Regions from separate parts of the Rhodococcus sp. no. 34 genome, predicted to be linked through region 2. Evidence: riboswitches for the same ligand, from Rfam matches in the RefSeq annotation. Region 2 holds a riboswitch; each other region holds the start of a gene.
What was found. Region 2 has a riboswitch for S-adenosylmethionine ahead of ACYP01_RS05490 (LLM class flavin-dependent oxidoreductase). Riboswitches for the same ligand answer to the same signal wherever they lie in the genome.
Positions count from the first base shown of each region.

Region 1: another riboswitch for S-adenosylmethionine. It lies ahead of ACYP01_RS02760 (LLM class flavin-dependent oxidoreductase); the one in region 2 lies ahead of ACYP01_RS05490 (LLM class flavin-dependent oxidoreductase).
Region 3: another riboswitch for S-adenosylmethionine. It lies ahead of ACYP01_RS12210 (aminotransferase class V-fold PLP-dependent enzyme); the one in region 2 lies ahead of ACYP01_RS05490 (LLM class flavin-dependent oxidoreductase).

Region 1 is NZ_BAAILK010000012.1:402,747-408,714, reverse strand. It holds gene ACYP01_RS02765 (ABC transporter substrate-binding protein) at 65-1,693, shown strand; SAM riboswitch class I at 1,873-1,968, shown strand; gene ACYP01_RS02760 (LLM class flavin-dependent oxidoreductase) at 1,973-3,052, shown strand; gene ACYP01_RS02755 (NtaA/DmoA family FMN-dependent monooxygenase) at 3,082-4,476, shown strand; partial or broken gene ACYP01_RS02750 (MFS transporter) at 4,594-5,908, shown strand.
Region 2 is NZ_BAAILK010000019.1:160,918-166,885, forward strand. It holds gene ACYP01_RS05480 (stealth family protein) at 231-1,724, shown strand; gene ACYP01_RS05485 (NtaA/DmoA family FMN-dependent monooxygenase) at 1,776-3,143, opposite strand; gene ACYP01_RS05490 (LLM class flavin-dependent oxidoreductase) at 3,164-4,510, opposite strand; SAM riboswitch class IV at 4,493-4,606, opposite strand; gene ACYP01_RS05495 (phosphodiesterase) at 4,685-5,590, opposite strand; gene ACYP01_RS05500 (dicarboxylate/amino acid:cation symporter) at 5,930-5,968, shown strand, end outside.
Region 3 is NZ_BAAILK010000026.1:657,602-663,569, reverse strand. It holds gene ACYP01_RS12215 (PucR family transcriptional regulator) at 1-1,469, shown strand, start outside; SAM riboswitch class IV at 1,530-1,644, shown strand; gene ACYP01_RS12210 (aminotransferase class V-fold PLP-dependent enzyme) at 1,698-3,023, shown strand; gene ACYP01_RS12205 (LLM class oxidoreductase) at 3,234-3,848, shown strand; gene ACYP01_RS12200 (PaaX family transcriptional regulator C-terminal domain-containing protein) at 3,827-4,699, opposite strand; gene ACYP01_RS12195 (alpha/beta hydrolase family protein) at 4,848-5,846, shown strand; gene ACYP01_RS12190 (saccharopine dehydrogenase family protein) at 5,839-5,968, shown strand, end outside.

The DNA of each region.
Region 1 (5,968 bases), on a different contig from region 2:
CCTCACTATTAGCCGGTTGCGGCCGATCCCTGGCCGCGTCTACTGGAAGTGAGGTGGAATCTCCGTGTCGCACTCGAGATCTTGGCCTATCGGGAAAGTCAGCCGGGTCGCCGTGGCGCTGATCGGTGCCGGTGTCCTGTTGGTGGGCTGCGCGAGCAGCAATGACGACAGCGGTACCGATACGACGACCGCGTCGGGAGACATAGTGATCGGCATGGTCAACGAGCAGCCCGATCCGGGAACTGCGGTGGCCGGCGGGACCATGACGTACGGCGTACAGGTGCTCGTTCCCTCACTCGACCCGACGAAGACGGCCGCTCGCGGCGGTTCCGGCGGTGAGGCCTTCGCTGCTGTGTACGACGTCCTGATGAGTTACGACACTGCGAGCGGCGAGTTCGAGCCCAAGTTGGCTGAATCGCTCGAGACAGCTGACGACGGAGCCACCTGGACGCTGAAACTTCGCGACGGTGTGAAGTTCAGTGACGGCACCACCCTCGACGCCAACGCCGTGATCGCGAGCATCGATCGGTACAACGCGGGCAAGGGCAATGGCGCCGAACTGTGGCTGGCTTCGGTGGAATCGGCGCAGGCAAGCGGTCCGACGACAGTGGAATTCAAGCTGAAGACGCCGTGGATGCGTTTTCCGTCGATGCTCGCTCTCGGGCACGGGATGATCGTCGCCCCGAGTTCGCAGCAAGGCGACAAGTTCACCGCCGTCGGAGCCGGACCTTTCACCGAAGATGTCTTCACACCGAGCGTCGAGCGAATCTTCAAAGCCAACCCGTCCTACTACGGCGGCGCTCCCAAGCTGGACAAGTTGCGGATGGTTGCGCTCAACGGCCCGCAGGCCAATCTCGAATCATTGAACAGCGGTCAGCTCGATGTCGCCTACATTCGCGGCCTCACGTCGGCGATCAATTCTGCCAAGTCCGCTGGTTACCCCGGCTACATCGACGTGCTCAATGCCGGCAGTGCCGAGATCGTCAACAACCGTGAAGGCCGACCGGGCTCGGATGTTCGCGTTCGCCAGGCCATCGGCTACGCGCTGGACACCACGTTGATCGATCAGCGAGTGGAAAACGGTGAGGGACTGCCGGGCTCGGAGTTGTTCGGTCCGACGTCGCAATGGCATGTAGACACACCGGGTATTGCCTACGACCCCGAAAAGTCGAAGGAACTTCTGAATCAGGCAAAGGCAGACGGGTACGACGGCAGCCTCGACTACGTCGTTCTCAGTGAGCCGAAGGACCACGCGATCGGCCTCGCCGTGCAGTCACTGTTGCAGGCCGTCGGGTTCGAGGTGAACTTGATCTTGGCCAACAACGCCGGCGACATCGTGCAGAACGTCTACGTCAAGCACGATTTCGACCTCGCGCACGCGGGCATCGGAATGTACGAGTCGATTCTCGATCTCGGATTGTTCTCCACGACCAACAGCACCTCGATGGCGAATACTGCTGGATATGCGAACCCGGCGATGGATCAGCTGATCGCAGATCTACAACAGGCCAAGGACAATTCGTCGACCCTGGCGATCATCGGCAAAATTCAGACGCTGTGGAACGAGACGGTTCCATCGGCGCCGATCGGCGGGCTCACGTCGTTCTGGGCTTGGCAGAAGAACGTGCACGGTGTGGTTCCGACTGCAACCGGCATCATGCTGTTCGATCAGGCATGGATGGGCGCGAAGTAGCGTTCCAGCGCACACCGAGAGCTCCGTCCGACGCGAGTCGGGCGGGGCTCTTTCGTGTCTACGTCGGCTAGCGTTGCGCAACCCTTTCGATCAGGATGATTGTATTGAAATATGTTGTAGGTCAATATGATTCGACAAGCGTGATTTGACTTGCCCAGCGTGGCCCGCATAGATTGCATCCACCATCCAGAGTGGCTGAGAGACCTGGCTCGATGATGCCGCAGCAACCCGCTACCTAACCGCAGTGTGGGTGCTACCGCCAGGACCGATGGAGGACACATGACTGTATTTGCCGTGGGTATCGAACTGGACGGCGAGGGCACTCACCCCGCTGCCTGGCGCCGAAGCTCACACCGCCCGGACCAGCTGCTCACGGGCAAAGCGGTGCGCGATCGCGTCGCGGCTGCCGAGAATGCCGGCTTCACGTTCGCGACGTTCGACGATTCCATCCTCCCCCCGAGTGGTGACGTCGTCGGCCGCATCGATGCCGTCTCGAGGGCGTCGTACGTGGCGGCGACAACCAGCACGATCGGGCTGGTCCCCGTCGTCGGGACCACGTACGCCGAACCGTTTCATACGTCCTCGCAATTGGCGACGTTGGACTACTCCTCGCGTGGGCGTGGCGGCTGGCTTGCTGTTCCGGTCGAAGACGATGCCGCGGCGAGGGCGTGGGGGAGGGCTCCGGTAACAACGGAGTCGGCGCGTCAGCAAGAGCAGCGGGATTCGGTCACCGTTGTGACCGATCTCTGGGACTCGTGGGAGGACGACGCCGTCGTTCGTGACTATCTCAGTGGGCGTTTCCTCGAGCGTGATCGTCTGCATTACGTCAATTTCGAGGGCGACACGTTCTCGGTGAAGGGGCCGGCAATCGTTCCGCGGCCGCCTCAAGGCCAGTTGGTGGTGTTCGGCCGCTACGGCGAAATCGATCCACGCCAGCCGGATGTTGTTCTCGTTTCCGGTGATTCGGTGGAGACCATTGCACAGTCGGCTGCCAAGGCGCGCGATGAGGGCGCGTCATTGGTGTTCGCCGAGGTCGATGTGGCATTCGATACGCCGAATCTGTCTGCGGCGCAGCGGAGGACCGAGCTGAACTCGTACGGGAATGCCGTCGTCACCGGCCGACTGCTCCTGGCTGCAGATCCGGGGGAAGCGGCCGTGGTTCTGAAGGAATTGGCCGGACACCTCGACGGTGTTCATTTCCATGCTCTCGTGATCGACGAGGACCTTCCGGTGCTGGCCAAATTCGTGCTTCCGACGCTGTCCAAGGCCGGGTTGACGCGACGCCCGGTTCCGGGATCGACCCTGAGGGGCAACCTCGGTCTGCAGCGACCCGCAAATCGATTCGCCCACTCCTCCTGACTTGACTTCGCGCTAAGGATATTTCGGCCATGACTGCATCACGCTCCGCCGTACCTCGACCCGACGCTCACGTTCACTTCGGCGTCTTCTTCCAGGGGGTCAACCACACCACCATCTGGTCCGATTCCGCGAGCGGATCCCAGATCGACTTCGAGACGTTTCGGCGGTTGGTACTCACCGCCGAGCGAGGTCTGTTCGACGCCTTCTTCCTCGGTGAAGGCCTGCGGCTTCGGGAACAGAACGGCAAGATTCTCGATCTGGATATCGCCGGCCGCCCCGACGCCATTGCGCAGTTGGCCGCCCTCGCCGGTATCACCGACAAGATCGGGTTGGTCGCGACACAGAACACCACGTACAACGAACCGGCCGACCTTGCGCGTCGACTCTCCGGCCTCGACCTACTTTCCGACGGACGGGCCGGCTGGAATGCGGTGACCACCGACAACGCGTGGACGGGAGAGAACTTCCGTCGCGGTGGTTTCCTCGACCACTCCCTGCGCTACGAGCGTGCCGGGCAGTTCATCGAAACCGCGCGGGCACTGTGGGATTCGTGGGCCGACGACGCGATCTCGGATTCTCGCACGTCCGAGAACTGGTCTACTCCGGGCGCCGTCGGCGACGTGCGCAGGCAGACTTCACAGTTCGACATCTCCGTGACGCCGACGCTTCCCCGAAGCCGCCAGGGGCATCCGGTCATCTTCCAAGCGGGTGATTCCCCGAGTGGACGCGATTTCGCGGCGACGCACGCCGACGTCATCTTCTCGCGACACGGGACTCATTTCGACGGCGCGCTCGACTTCGCCGACGACATTCGGGCTCGGTTGCGTAAAGCCGGGCGACCGGAGGACGACGTCAAGATCTTGCCCAGCACGCAGATCGTGTTGGCGGAGAACGAGTCCGAAGTCGAGGAGAAGGCAAGGTGGGTCCTCGAAGGCCAGTTCACCGGTCAGACTGCCCTCTCTCTCGTCGGACTGGTGTGGGGTAAGGACCTTTCCGATCGAGACCCCGACGGTCCACTCCCCGAGGAAGATCCGGTTGCCCGCCCGGTTTCGGAGACGCGCGGTTCCGCGCGGGACGGCAACGACCCCATTGCGATCGCACGTGAATGGCGTGCTCTTGCCGAGGCAAAGAATCTGTCCCTACGTCAGGTCGCTATCGAGACCTCGCAGCGTTCGGGTTTTGCGGGCACTCCGGGGCAGGTCGCAGATCAGTTGGTCCATTGGGTGCGCAACGGAGCTTCGGACGGCTTCAACATCTCGCCGTACCTGGTGCCGACCGGGCTCGACGAGATCGTCGACTGGTTGATCCCGGAACTGCAGGAGCGTGGGGCGTACCGCACCGAGTACTCCACGTCGACGCTGCGAGAGCACTTGGGGTTGCGACCGCCGCTCACGCGTCGGGCCACGTCTGAAGCTGCGGGGTAACGGGTCCTGTCCCACACGGTCACAGCGGCGGCCGAATCCACCAAGCTCGATTCGGCCGTCCGCTGGGAGATCATCGTCTGCGTAGCCGCGGGCTTCACCACTCTTCTCGATTCGGCGGTGCTCGGAATCGGGGTTCCGTCGATCCGGGCGTCGCTGGGCGCGTCGACCTCGGAGGTGCAGTGGATCCTTGCGAGCTATTCGCTGACTTTCGGCTTGGCCCTGGTGCCGGCGGGCCGACTCGGTGACGTCGTCGGGCGTCGACGCTTGTTCTTGGCGGGCCTGAGCATTTTCGCGGTGATGGGAATCCTCGGAGCGTGTGCGTCGGATCCGTCGATGATCGTGTTGGCCCGGCTGGGGCAAGGGATCGGCGCAGGCACCATCAGTTCGCAGGTGCTCGGCATCATCACCGACCGGGTGTCCGGAAAGGCTCGGGCGAAGGCGTTGGGCGCGTACAGCACCGCGGGTGGTCTGGCCGGCGTTTCCGGACCGATCCTCGGTGGCGTTCTGCTGAAGTATTCCGACGCCGACTTCGGATGGCGGTTGCTTCTCGTTCTCAACGTGCCGTTTGCTCTGATCACACTGATTCTGGCGTTTCGCTTTCTGCGCCGTGATCGAACTACCCGATCGGGCGCATCGATCGATCCGGTTGGGCTGTGTCTGCTTGCGACTACGACCGGGCTCCTGTTGTGGCCCATCGTGACCCGGACCAGTGTCACTGTGGCTGCGGCTTTCCTGATCGGTGCGTTCGGCGCTGCCGTTGCCTTCTGGTTCTGGGAACGTCGGTACGCCGCACGCGGTGGGACGCCGGTACTGCTTCCGTCATTGATCGCCTCTCGGGGATTTCGGCTCGGTACAACGGTTGCACTCTTCTGGTTTCGGATCCATCCTCGCCGTCAACGCGGTGCTCAGCCTCTATCTGATCGAAGGTTTGGGCTTCGTCCCGCTGAGTGCGGCGTTGATCATGACCGGTAGCTCACTCGCGATGGCCCTGACTTCGGCTTTCGGATGGCGGCTGGTTGCCAGGTTCGGCCGAAGTGCAGTGGTTTTTGCCATAGTCGGCGAGATCCTTGTCATCCTCGGGTACATCGCAGCGGTCAATCTGATTCCGCGGGAACATCTGATCCCGGTGCTGGTAGTCCTGGCGGTGTTGTCGGGAGTTGCCAGCGGCTTGGTCGACGCGCCCAATCGGGTGCTGACTCTCGAATATGCACCGGCGGGTGCGAACGGAGTTGCGGCGGGTTTCCTTCAGCTGTCGCAGCGACTGTCCGCGACCATCTCGCTGGCCGCGGTATCGGGGTTGTATCTCGGTGTGCTCGGATGCTCGCCCGACGGATATGGACGTGCGTTCGGGATCGCGCTTGCCGTCTGCGTGGTCATGTTGACGCTCTCGCTGGCGGGGGCGGTGGCAGACCTCCGTCGGCGAAGGACGTGACCTGGCGTTTCGTAGGCCTAGAGGGCCCTCGGGAGACCGAGCCCGTGTGACTCGTGGGAC
Region 2 (5,968 bases):
CCGCGCTACCCATCCCCGTCACTCATGTCCGACTTTCGGCGCCGACGGCATAGACTGAGCTCGTCGCCACCACGCTCTCGCAGCGTCGGGGGCGACAGATACACAGCTGGATCAGAATCGGAAGGCATCCCATTACAGAATCTCCCGCTCCGCACGACATCTACTTCGTACCCCCGGAGCAGGACAGCCCCAATCCTGTGGAGCCGGCGTCGGCCGCGTCACGCGCACGGATGGGCGAGCTACCCGAGACCGTCCGATTCAAGAATCGTTTTGCCCTCGCGATCACGACCACCACGCCGCTCGAAGCGATGGTCGAAGATCTCCTCTTCATCCGCGACATCCTCGACGCCGCAGGAATCGAGTATCTACTCGTCCGCGGAAACGACGAGCGCCCCGTGATCGCGGTGAGCTGGACCGAGCGCAAAAACCTGCGGCAGGCACTTGTCGAGGGATGCGCAAACGCACCCTTCTATTCCAAAACCGTCGACGCGAAGAAGAGCCCCGCGCTCCTTGTCGCGGACGGTGCCCTGTCGAAAACCAACAAGTCACGGATCTTCCGCTTGTTCCGTCCGCGGGTTCACGTCGCAAGCGGCATGAACTACGGCGCGAACATCGGCGTTCAAATCGAATTGTGGTCGATTTCCGACGAAGAAATCGTCCTACCCGTCGAGAACTCACTGACACGACGAACCGTCCTCCCCGAAGAAGCTGTCCGAGGAACCGTCGAGCGATTCGGCCGGATCTGGCCGACCATCGAGAACATGTTCGCCGATCATGCCTCCGATATCAGCTTCGATATCGATCTTGTCTTTTCCTGGGTCGACGGCTCTTCCAAAGAGTTTCAGGCTCAGCGCGCCAAGCGGATGCAGAACTACATCGTCGGCGAGGGGGACGAATCAGAGGCGCGTTTCCGTCAGATCGACGAGCTCAAGTACGCGCTACGGTCCATCCACATGTACGCGCCGTGGATCCGACGGATCTTCGTCGCAACCGATTCCGATCGTCCGGACTGGCTTGCGGACGATCCGCGAGTCACGTTCATGCCCAGCGAAAAGTTCTTCGCCGATCCAAGTGTGTTGCCCACCCATAATTCTCAAGCTGTCGAGTGCCAGCTGCACCATATTCCGGGTCTGGCGGAGCATTTCCTCTACTCCAACGACGACATGTTCTTCGGTCGCCCCGTCGGCCCCGATATGTTCTTCTCCCCCGGCGGGATCAGCATGTTCATCGAGGCCGACACCAGAATCGGTTTGGGACACAACGACAACGACCGCAGCGGGTTCGAGAATGCGGCTCGCGTCAACCGCCGTCTGCTACAGGACCGCTTCGGTCTGATGACCACCAGACATCTGGAGCACGCAGCGACGCCACTGCGCAAGAGCGTGATGGCCGAGATGGAACGCGAGTTCACCGAAGACTTCGCGGCCACTGCAGCAAGCACCTTCCGCGCGAGTTCCAATATCTCGGTGACCAATTCGCTGTACCACTACTACACGCTCATGAGTGGACGGTCGGTGGTGCAGAAGTCCGCCGCCGTCAAATACGTCGATACGACGGTCAAGGCCGGTTTGCGCGACATGGACTCACTGCTCGCCAAGCGCTCCATGGACTTCTTCTGCCTCAACGACGGCAGCGCTCCGGAGATCGATCTGGAACTTCGCACACGCAAGATCACGGAGTTCCTGGAGAGCTACTACCCCATCCCGGCGCCCTGGGAAGCCTAGACGAAACAAGGGCCCAGCCGATTTCGGCTGGGCCCTTGCTACTTCGGTCGATCAGCGTGCTGTCACATGCTCCCGTTGCACCGGAATGGGCAGTCCGAGATTGTCACGCAACGTCGTTCCTTCGTAGTCACTGCGGAGAACACCTCGATCCTGCAACAGCGGCACCACGTCGTCGACGAACTCGTCGAGGCCGGTCGGCACGAGGTGCGACCCGAGGATGAATCCGTCCGAACCGTCGTTGCTGACAAACGAATCTATTTTCTCGGCAACCTGCTGCGGTGTACCCACGATCGGTCCACGCTCGAACTGATCGATCACCACTTCGCGCAGATTCAACTTCTTGCTCTCGGCTACCGCGCGCAGTTTTGCGACGGTCGCGAAACGATCTTGGTGAATGAAGGCGCGGCCCTGGATGATCGGCGGAGCCTCGGGATCCGGAGCGATATCGGGTAGTGGTCCTTCGGGGTCGTACTTCGACAGATCGAGATTCCAGATCTGTTCGAGCAGAACCAAAGCGGTCTGGCCGGTGACCTGCTGGTCGCGAATCTCTCGGTACTTCTCGATCGCATCTGCCTCCGAGGTGCCGAGAACAAAACTCGCCGACGGCAGGATCTTGATGTCACCCGGGTCACGTCCGGCCGCGACGGCACGTGCTTTGATATCGCGATAGAAATCGGCCGCCTCGGGCAACTGACCGTACGGTGAGAAGATCGCGTCGGCATTGCCGGCAGCAAAATCGCGCCCCTGCGGCGACACCCCGGCCTGCAGAATAACCGGGCGCCCTTGCGGGCTACGCGGCACTGTGAATCGGCCGTTCACGTCGAAATGCGATCCATGAAAGACGAATTCACCGGCATCCGGTCGCGCGAGAAAGCGCCCTGATGCCTTGTCTGCCACGATGTCGTCGCTTCGCCACGAATCCCACAGTTCACGCACCAGCGCTACGGTCTCCTCCGCACGCTCGTATCGTTGCGCGCGGTCGAGGTATCCGCCGCGGCGAAAGTTCTGGCCGGTGAATGCGTCGAACGAGGTGACGACGTTCCAGGCGGCACGCCCTCCGGACAACTGATCGAGCGTCGCGAATTGGCGGGCCAGTTCGTACGGCTCGTTGAACGTGGCATTGATAGTGCCGGCCAATCCGAGGTGTTCGGTTACCGCCGCCAACGATGCAAGGACCGTGAAGGTGTCCGGCCTACCGATGATGTCTTGGTCGAAAATCTGTCCCGCACGCTCACGAAGGGCGAGGCCTTCGGCGAGGAAGAAGAAGTCGAACTTCCCACGCTCGGCGGTTCGAGCGGTGTGCTCGAAAGAATCGAACTCTATCTGGCTGCCCGCCTGCGGATCCCACCACGCAGTGTGATGGTTGACGCCGCCGAGGTAGGCACCCAGGATGACCTGCTTACGCTTCTGAGAACTCATGAGAATCTATTCCTCGTCTGTCAGGCGGCCGGAGTACCGGCGGCGTAGCGGTTGGGAACGTCGATGGGTAGACCAAGGAGTCCGCGAAGATTCGCCTGCGGATATTCGGTGCGGAATACGTTGCGTCGCTGCAATTCAGGCACCAGCTCACCTGCGATGGCGTCGAGGTCGTCCACGACAACGCCCGGCCGCAACCGGAAGCCGTCGATTCCCAACTGCTGCCACCGGAGCAGAAGATCTGCCAACTCAGCCGCGGTGCCGGTGAAGGTCAGCGCGTCCGAACGGTATTCGGCGCCGGCCTGCGCGTCGAGGCGAGCGAGCCGTTCCTTTCCGGTTTCTTCCGGCGTATCGAAGAAGACGACGATGTCGGTGAAGACCCGAAGAGGTTCGCCGGTGCGCTGCACGTGTTCTTCGGCTGCTCGCACTTCACCCAGGATTGCCGTGACCTGCTCCTCGTCGAACGGCGTCACGAACACCAGATCGGCCGTCCGCGCCGCCAGTTCGTACGCGACCCGCTGATGTGCCAACGCGGTAACGACGGGATGCCCCTGCGGCGGGCGCGGGGTCACCGACGGTCCACGGACCGAGAGGTACTTTCCCTCGAAGTCGATGTAGTGCAACTTGTCCCGGTCGATGAATCGACGCTGTTCGACATCACGGATCTCGGCGTCGTCCTCCCAACTGTCCCAGAGTCGCCGGATTACGTCAGCCGCCTCCGCAGCTTCGTCGAACAGGTCGCGCACGAAGTCCGGGAGGACGCCTGAAACGATCGACTGACGGTCGGCATCGGTGAGCGCTGGGATGTCGCGACGCCCGAACTGTGCTGCCTCGGATTCCGACGCCGAAACCTTCACCTGCCATCCGGCGCGACCGCGTGAGGTGTAATCCAGCGTGGCAACGGCTTTGGACACGTGAAACGGCTCGGTGTGAATGGTGGTGATGGTCGGGATCAAGCCGATGTTGCTCGTGATCGGTGCCAGTCGGGCGGCCACGAGATGCGCGTCGAGCCGAGCGCGCACCCGATCAACCGCGTCGTCGACGGGCTCGAGTGGGTTGGCCGGCACCGAGAGACTGTCCTCGATGGTGACGAAATCGAGCAGACCACGCTCGGCGGTCGTCACCACGTCAGTCCAATACGACGCGCTGAACAGCTCACTCGGGCGCGAGTGTGGCTCTCGCCAGGCTGCAGGGTGCCAACCGGCACCGTCCAGCGCTACGGCGAGATGCAACGGAGCAAGATGAGAGGAGGGGGTGGAGGTCATCGGCGCATACTCCTGTTCGAGAACTACTCGGGAGCGCACAGTGCCGACCGCAGAAACCGTCAGCACCCGACTGACGGTTCTCGTGGCGACTGCCGCTTGCGACACGCACCACGCGTATCGCCAGGTGTGATTCCGGGGCACCCCATCGGCATGAAGGGTTGCCGTCCAGCTAGCCGGTCCTTGTTGCTGGAGCTCTGCACCTACCTCGACGGTAGTGAGTACGCGACAGCCCGGCAATCGCCCAGAACTGCGCCGGAGTGCCGGAAACCGCCTGCCACCTCAGATGATCGAGCGTGCCGCCTTTTCGCTCTCGAGGATTCGAATACCGGCAGCGCTGAGCCTCCGGGCTCCCTCGGCCGCGTCGACAGGCTCACCGACCGTCACGTGCGCGCCGAGTGGAACGACCGAATGAACAATTGTCTCGTCGTACACGTGCACCAGGTTGCACCCCTGAGCCCCGTCGCGACCACGCTGCCCACCGACTTCCACGTTCAAGTCCTGGGTGTAACACGTCGACGACGCCACGGAAACCGGAATGCCGGCGAACGTCGCCGTCGTCGAATAGTGCAGATGCCCAGCAAGAATCGCCCGGACGTCGCTGCCACGCAAGACGTCTGCCAACCGGGACTGATCGCGCAACTCCACCAGAACCGCGAGATCCTGAATGCACGGAACCGGCGGATGATGCAGCGCCAGAATTGTTCCGTCGGGCGCGGGCACCGCCAATTCTGCGCGTAGCCAATCCAATTGACGATCCGAGATCTCACCGTAGTGATGACCGGGAACCGACGAATCCAGGGTGATCACCCGCAGTCCGTCAAGGTCGTAGACGTTGTCGACGGGATGATCGGTGGCGTCCTCGCCCAACAGCAGAGATCTGAAAGTAGAGCGGTCGTCGTGGTTGCCCATCGCCCAGATGACCTGCGCATCGATCTCGGCCGCCACGGGTTCCACGATGGCTTTCAATTCCGCGTATGCGTCGGGGTGTCCCTGGTCGGTCAGGTCGCCGGTGAATATCAGTGCATCCGGGCGTGCGCCCGAGGCCACGATCCCGCTGAGCACTTCCCGCAATCTCGTCGACGCATCCACGGCGTCGTACAACTCCCCCTGAGCCACCAGATGCGTGTCACTGAGGTGCACCAGGAAATGCTTCGGACGCGGGTACTCGGCATTCCGAACGCTCATCGGTCTCTCGCTTCCGCTTGCCGACGCTTAGGCGCCGGTGCGGCACCTACTGATCGTCGAGACTAGTCAACCGACCAACAGTGACTGATCGGGGCACGCCCGACGAACACGAAGCGAACTCCCGCGGCGACCCTCGGGATCGAGTAGTTGAAGCTGCGAGTAGTGTGTGGACAGTGTTGTTCCTGACCAGTCGGCGTTACGTCGACCTTCGCCTGCAGGCGAGCGCAATGTGTACGCGCTCGCTCTGACCTGACGCGTACCAGGAAACATTTCTTCGAATCTGCCCGGCCTCTGGTGCCGCGCTGCGTTTCGCTCCCTTGATTTTCGAAAGGCATAGTCATGCCCAGCTCCACCTCCACCGGCGTGCCGGAAAAGTCC
Region 3 (5,968 bases), on a different contig from region 2:
AGGGTGATCCTGTCGTGACGACAGTGGGAGCACTCACCGGGGAATCGGCACAGTCGGCCGAGGCCGTGTCGGGTGCGGCGAGTTCAGGATCAGTTCTGGTGATTCTCGATCGAATCGACATCGGGGAGTGGAGATTCGACGCTCTCCTTCGGCGCACAGCGGCGACCGGCTGCCAGGTGGTCGCTGTGCACAGCGCTGCGGCGGAGGATGCGAATCTCTCGTTGCTTGCCGATCGGCTCGGACTGGTGGTGCTCGGAGTATCCGACCCGTGGCAGTTCAGCGTGGATCTTCGTGATCTTCTCTCGAATTCGCGGGCGGTGATGGCCGACGCAGTACTGCGGGCGACACACGCGGGCCAACGAGCCGGAGGAAGCGTCGAGAATCTTCTGTCGGTGCTACTGAACACCTTTCAGCGTTCATTCTTTCTCCTGGACACGTCCGGACGTCCGATGACCGGCGCCGACCTGTTGTCAGACGCTGATCGAGCAGCTGCCGGTATGTTGTCGGGTCGCGGGGCGCCCACCACGGTCGAATTGGACTCCGGCGGGGTCCTGATTGCGTGCCCGGTGATGTCCGGCGCAGCCCGAGAGCCCTGGCTGGCGGTGCTGCTCCCGGTGCGTCAAAGCGTCGAAGAGGCTTCTCTCTCAGTGGTTCTCGACGTGGCCTCGTTGGCTGCCGGGCACCGACTGGCCGTTGCGCGCATGGTCGACGAGCGTGAAGCGCGCCGGCGTAGCGCGTTGCTCGGTGAACTGATCGACACGTCAGCAGACGCCACACCCGGACTGCTCCGGCGCGCACTCGACGCGGGTTGGATGCTGGACGGATGGCACATCGGCATCAAAGTCCTGGCGGTCGGTGAGGTCGACCTGGTGGCAAGACGCAGCGAGGTTGCAGATGCTCTCGCCGCCGAGGGAATCGACGCCAATGTCGTGGAACAGGCTGACGGCTGGGCGGCGTGGACGACTCTGCCAGGCGAGCCGCGACCGGAGGCGATCACCAGGATCGCCGAGTGCATCCGTGCAGCTCAGGCCAGGTTGGAACCCACGATGGAGACCTGGGTAGGTGTGGGACGCGCACACGACGGTCCGGCTGGAATCGGTTCGTCCCTGTCGGAGGCCGGGGATGCCGCTCGGCTCGCCGGTTCCCGATCTCAAACAGGTCGATTCCTGCACGTGGACCGCCTCGGGCTGGCGCAGTTGCTGCTGGCGTGGACGCGAACCGACACCTTCCAGCCTGCGGCCGCGGCATTGCTCGCACCGCTACGCGATTCCAATGGAGAGTTGCTCGAGACTCTGTCGACGTACCTCGACGAAGAATCGTCTCTGGCTCACACCGCAACCCGAATGGGCTTGCACCGCAACACCGTATCGAGTCGGATCGATAGAATTCAGCGCCTTCTCTCGGTCGATCTGGCCGATCCGGAAACCAGGCTTGCGCTCCACCTCGCCTGCCGGACGATCGCGCCGTGACGACGGTCTTCGCAGCTTCGTCTTGACAAGCGCGGGAGGTTCCTGCCATCCTCGTTGCCAGGTCACGAGTACCAGTGTTCAGCCCCGGCTTGCTGGTCGGCAACCCTCCTCCGCGGTGGGGTGCTCCGGGTGACGACCCGGCTGCGTTCGAAAACGAATGCGGCAAGCGCGGACTCTTCCGGGGCCATCTCCCGACGAACGAGTCCTTGAACGTGAGGATTGTCTTCGATGACTGCTGTATTGAGTGCCGACACCTGCTGCACCACCGCGATTGCCAAGGTTTCGGGTGCCGACCTGCAGGTTCCATTGGTTCAGGGCGGCGAATGCTCCTACGCCAACTTCGACTACGCGGCCAGCGCGCCGGCATTGGCCCAGGTCACCGACCGTATCGCCGAATTGTTGCCCACGTACGCCAGCGTCCACCGCGGTGCCGGCTACGCGTCCCGGATCTCCACGCTCACCTACGAGAACGCTCGTGAATCCGTTGCTCGTTTCGTGAACTGTGCCGACGATCAGGTTGTCGTCTTCACCCGGAACACCACCGATTCGCTGAACCTGCTTGCGCAGTGCGTCCCCGGCAGCACCGTCGTCCTCGACGTCGAGCATCACGCAAACCTGTTGCCGTGGAACGACGCTCGTATCGTCACCGCCGCAGACACCATCGAAGAAACGATCGAGCGTCTGATCGGTGAACTGTGCACCAAGCCTGCCGCGCTGCTCGCAATCACCGGGGCCTCCAACGTGACCGGTGAGATCCTGCCGATTGCACGTTTGGCTGACATCGCTCACCGTTGCGGCGCACGTAGCCTCGTCGACGCTGCTCAGTTGGCTCCCCACCGTCGCATCGACCTGCAGGAATGCGGCGTCGACTACGTAGCGTTCTCGGGCCACAAGCTGTACGCGCCCTTCGGCGCCGGCGTTCTCGTCGGCCGCCGTGACTGGCTCGACGAAGCTCAGCCGTACCTCGCCGGCGGCGGCGCCGTGCGTGAGGTGACCGTCGAATCCACCGAGTGGGCTTGCGCGCCCGCACGCCACGAGGCGGGTTCCCCCAACGTGCTCGGTGCGGCAGCCATCGCGACCGCCTGCGAAACCCTGCACGCCCTGGACTTCGACGTGATCGCCGAGCATGAGAAGGCGCTCACCGCCCAGCTCACTGACGGCTTGTCCGCCATCGAGGGCGTCTCACTCGTGCGACTGTGGAACGACGCTCCCGACGCCGTCGGAATCGTCACCTTCACCGTCGACGGATTCGAAGCGGGCGAGATCGCCGCATTCCTCTCCGCCGAGCACGGCATCGGAGTTCGCGACGGTCGCTTCTGCGCACATCCGGTTCTCGCGCGCCTCGGCCTCTCCGGCGGTGCAGTTCGCGCCAGCCTCGGCCTCGGTAGCAGCTCGGACGACGTGACGCGGTTGGTCGACGCCGTGAACATCCTGGTTTCGAATCAGCGTGATTGGAAGTACGCGAAGACGGCAGGTGCGTGGAACCCTGTGCCCGAGACCCGCCCCTTCCTCGGAGCCGCAGACGACAATGCCGGCGCAGCCGAGTGCGTCTGAGCTGAGCTCGGTCCCCGAAAACTCGAACGGACAACTAGCATGGCAGCCATGGCACCAGCGGATTTTCCCGCCACCCCTTCGAGAGTGAGCGTCACTCTCGGTCAGTGGTGCCGTCGCCATGTCGATCTGTGCCGCACCTCTTCAGGAATGTGTTCGAGCTGACGATTCGTCTCGCTCATCCCATACTTTTCTGATTTTCGGAGGTCTCACATGTCTTCACTCGCTTCGCATTCTCTGCACGTAGCGGTCGAGTTGACCGGATCCGGTCACCATCCGGCCGCTGAGGGCGCACCCGGCAACCTGCCCATCATCGGCGGCGACTACTGGGTGGACCTCACCGAGGGTGAAAAGGCTCTCGATTTGGCTTCATTCCCTACCAATGTGGTTCGGATTCGCGCTGCGGATCTGCGTGAGGCACAGCTCGAACGCGCACGGATACGCGCTGCCGTCGCTGAAGAAGGACGCGATCCCGACAGCGTCGCAGTGCTGGTCGATCTCGAGATTCTGATCGCGCCGGAGGCTCGCTCCGCTCGTAAGGAGCTTGCGCAGTTGGACAGCGCGTTGACCTCGCCGCGGGTTCCCGTTTCGCTTCATTACGTCGGAACGCCTTCCGGTCTCGGCAGTTTGATCGCCGATATCCGAGCTGCGGAGGTCGCCGACGGCGTTACGTTGCTGCCTCTCGCATTGCCTCGCACGCTCGAGCATCTGGTGGACAGCACCATTCCGTGGCTTCAGGATCGCGGACTTGTCACACCGTCCACCGCAGTCGACGAGGTTCTCGGGCGTTTCGGACTGCCGCCCCGTCATCGCACGCTTGCGTCCTGATCGTCACCGATTGCATCTGCGTACAGGTGGAACAGCGACGGTAATTCGTCGGCACCGTCCACCTGTGCCAGAAGCGTCCAGCACTGCGCAGTGATCGACCGAGCCCTCGTGCCGATCCAGTTGGTGGGCAGTAGTTCCGGCGGCAACAGCGGATCCGGTTCCATGGCTCGCGTGAATTCCGCCGCGAGTTCGATGGTCATCGTGACAGCATCGGTACCCGGACTGTTCTGCAGTTTGTGCAGGCGTGCGGTCGCTACGTCGAGTAGCCGTTCGTATCCGTCAGCGATCTGGTCCAGTGGCCACAACTGCGCGGCAATCTTCACGGGGTCTTCGAGAGTGCCCACTTTCAGATCTCGAGTGGTGAGAGAAGACAGGTGCTGTTCGACGTCGAGTTCGGCGGCCGCATCGCGAATATACGGTTCCCAGGCGTGCGGCGAGACGTACAGACCGCCCTGGACGAGCGCGCCGCCGAGGTAAACGACCCTGGTGCGCAGCGCATCTCGCGCTTTCCGTGACGACTCCGGAATTGCGAATCCGGCCAGGTGCCAATACCCGTCCCACGGCGTCACAGTGTCGCGGTCTTGTCGATAGGCCAGCCGAACGAATTCGACGTCGGGTTCCATCTCGCGCAGGGCTTTCGGCGTTGCTCGTAGCGTGGCCTGCCGCCCGCGACCTTCCTGAGTGAACTTCCCCTCGGTGACCAACCGCTTGATGCACAGCCGAACCTGTTGATCAGTTTTGCCGAGGGCGTCGGCGGTGGCATAGAGGGTGTGCCCGTCGACAGTTCCGTCCGTGCGCAGTAGTCCCTCGATCAAGATCCTCGTGGGTACATCGACGTCCCTGTCGGTCATCGCATGTCCTTTCCTCGCTTCTCGACATCTTCGCCCACAACTGTACTATCGAATGCAATACGATCGTTTCAAATTCGTACGTTAGGGCGGGAAGATGGCAGCGGAATCGATGAGCGAGGGCAAGAGTAAGCCTCGTTTACGCAGGTGGATGGTTACTTCCCTGGCGGTGGTCGTTGTTCTGATCGCGACTCTGGTGGGCTGGACGCTGTACCAGAACACCTATGACATCCGTGAGGAAAAAGTGACGATCACCGGGGGATCGGTGCCGCTCCAGGGAGTCCTTGCACTGCCCGAACACGGTGACGGTCCCTTCGGGCTCGTGGTTTTCGTCCACGGAGACGGCCCGGTCGATGCAACACATGAGACGTTCTATCGACCGGTGTGGGAGGCGTTCGCAAAGGCGGGGTACGCGTCACTCTCCTGGGACAAGCCGGGGGTGAATGGGGCACCGGGCAATTGGCTCGACCAGAGCATGGACGATCGCGCGGCAGAAACGGAAGCGGCAATCGAGTGGGCGCGGGGACGTTCGGATATCGATCCGTCTCGGATCGGTCTGTGGGGTGCAAGCCAGGCAGGGTGGGTGATGCCCAAGGTGGTGAACCTCGACCCGGACGTAGCGTTCGTCATTGCCGTGGGTCCCGCGATCAACTGGCTCCAACAAGGCGAATTCAATACCCTAGCCGAACTTTCCGAGAGAAATGCGTCGGCCGATGAGTTCGAGAAAGCGCGGGTCGATCGTGCGAAGAACTTGGATCAGTTGGCCCGTGATGCATCGTTCGACGATCTCGTGGCCTCCGGCGAGGCCGACGGTCTCACCGAAGACCGGTGGAACTTCATCCGAAAGAACTACCTCTCGGATGCGCGAGCCGATCTCGAAACCGTGAAGGTTCCGGTGCTCTTGATCATCGGCGGACAAGACGTCAACGTCGACGTGGCTGATACCGAAAGGGTGTATCGCGAATTGTTGGACACTCCAGGGCAATTGGTGGTCAAGAAGTACCCCGACGCTACGCATTCGATCGTGGACAAGGATCTCCAAGACTCGGAAGTGAGGTCCGCTCTGGTGGCCGTCCTTGCTCCCCGTTCGATCTTCGCTCCCGGCTATCTAGCGGATCAGACTGCATTTTTGGAGGGAATTCATGGCTGACGGAATCACGGTTGTCGCACTGGGTGGTGCCGGTGCCATGGGCTCGGCAGCAGTTCGTCTGGCCGCAACATTGCCGGGAATCGGCAAGGTAGTAGTCGCGGATCGCGATATCGATGCTGCGA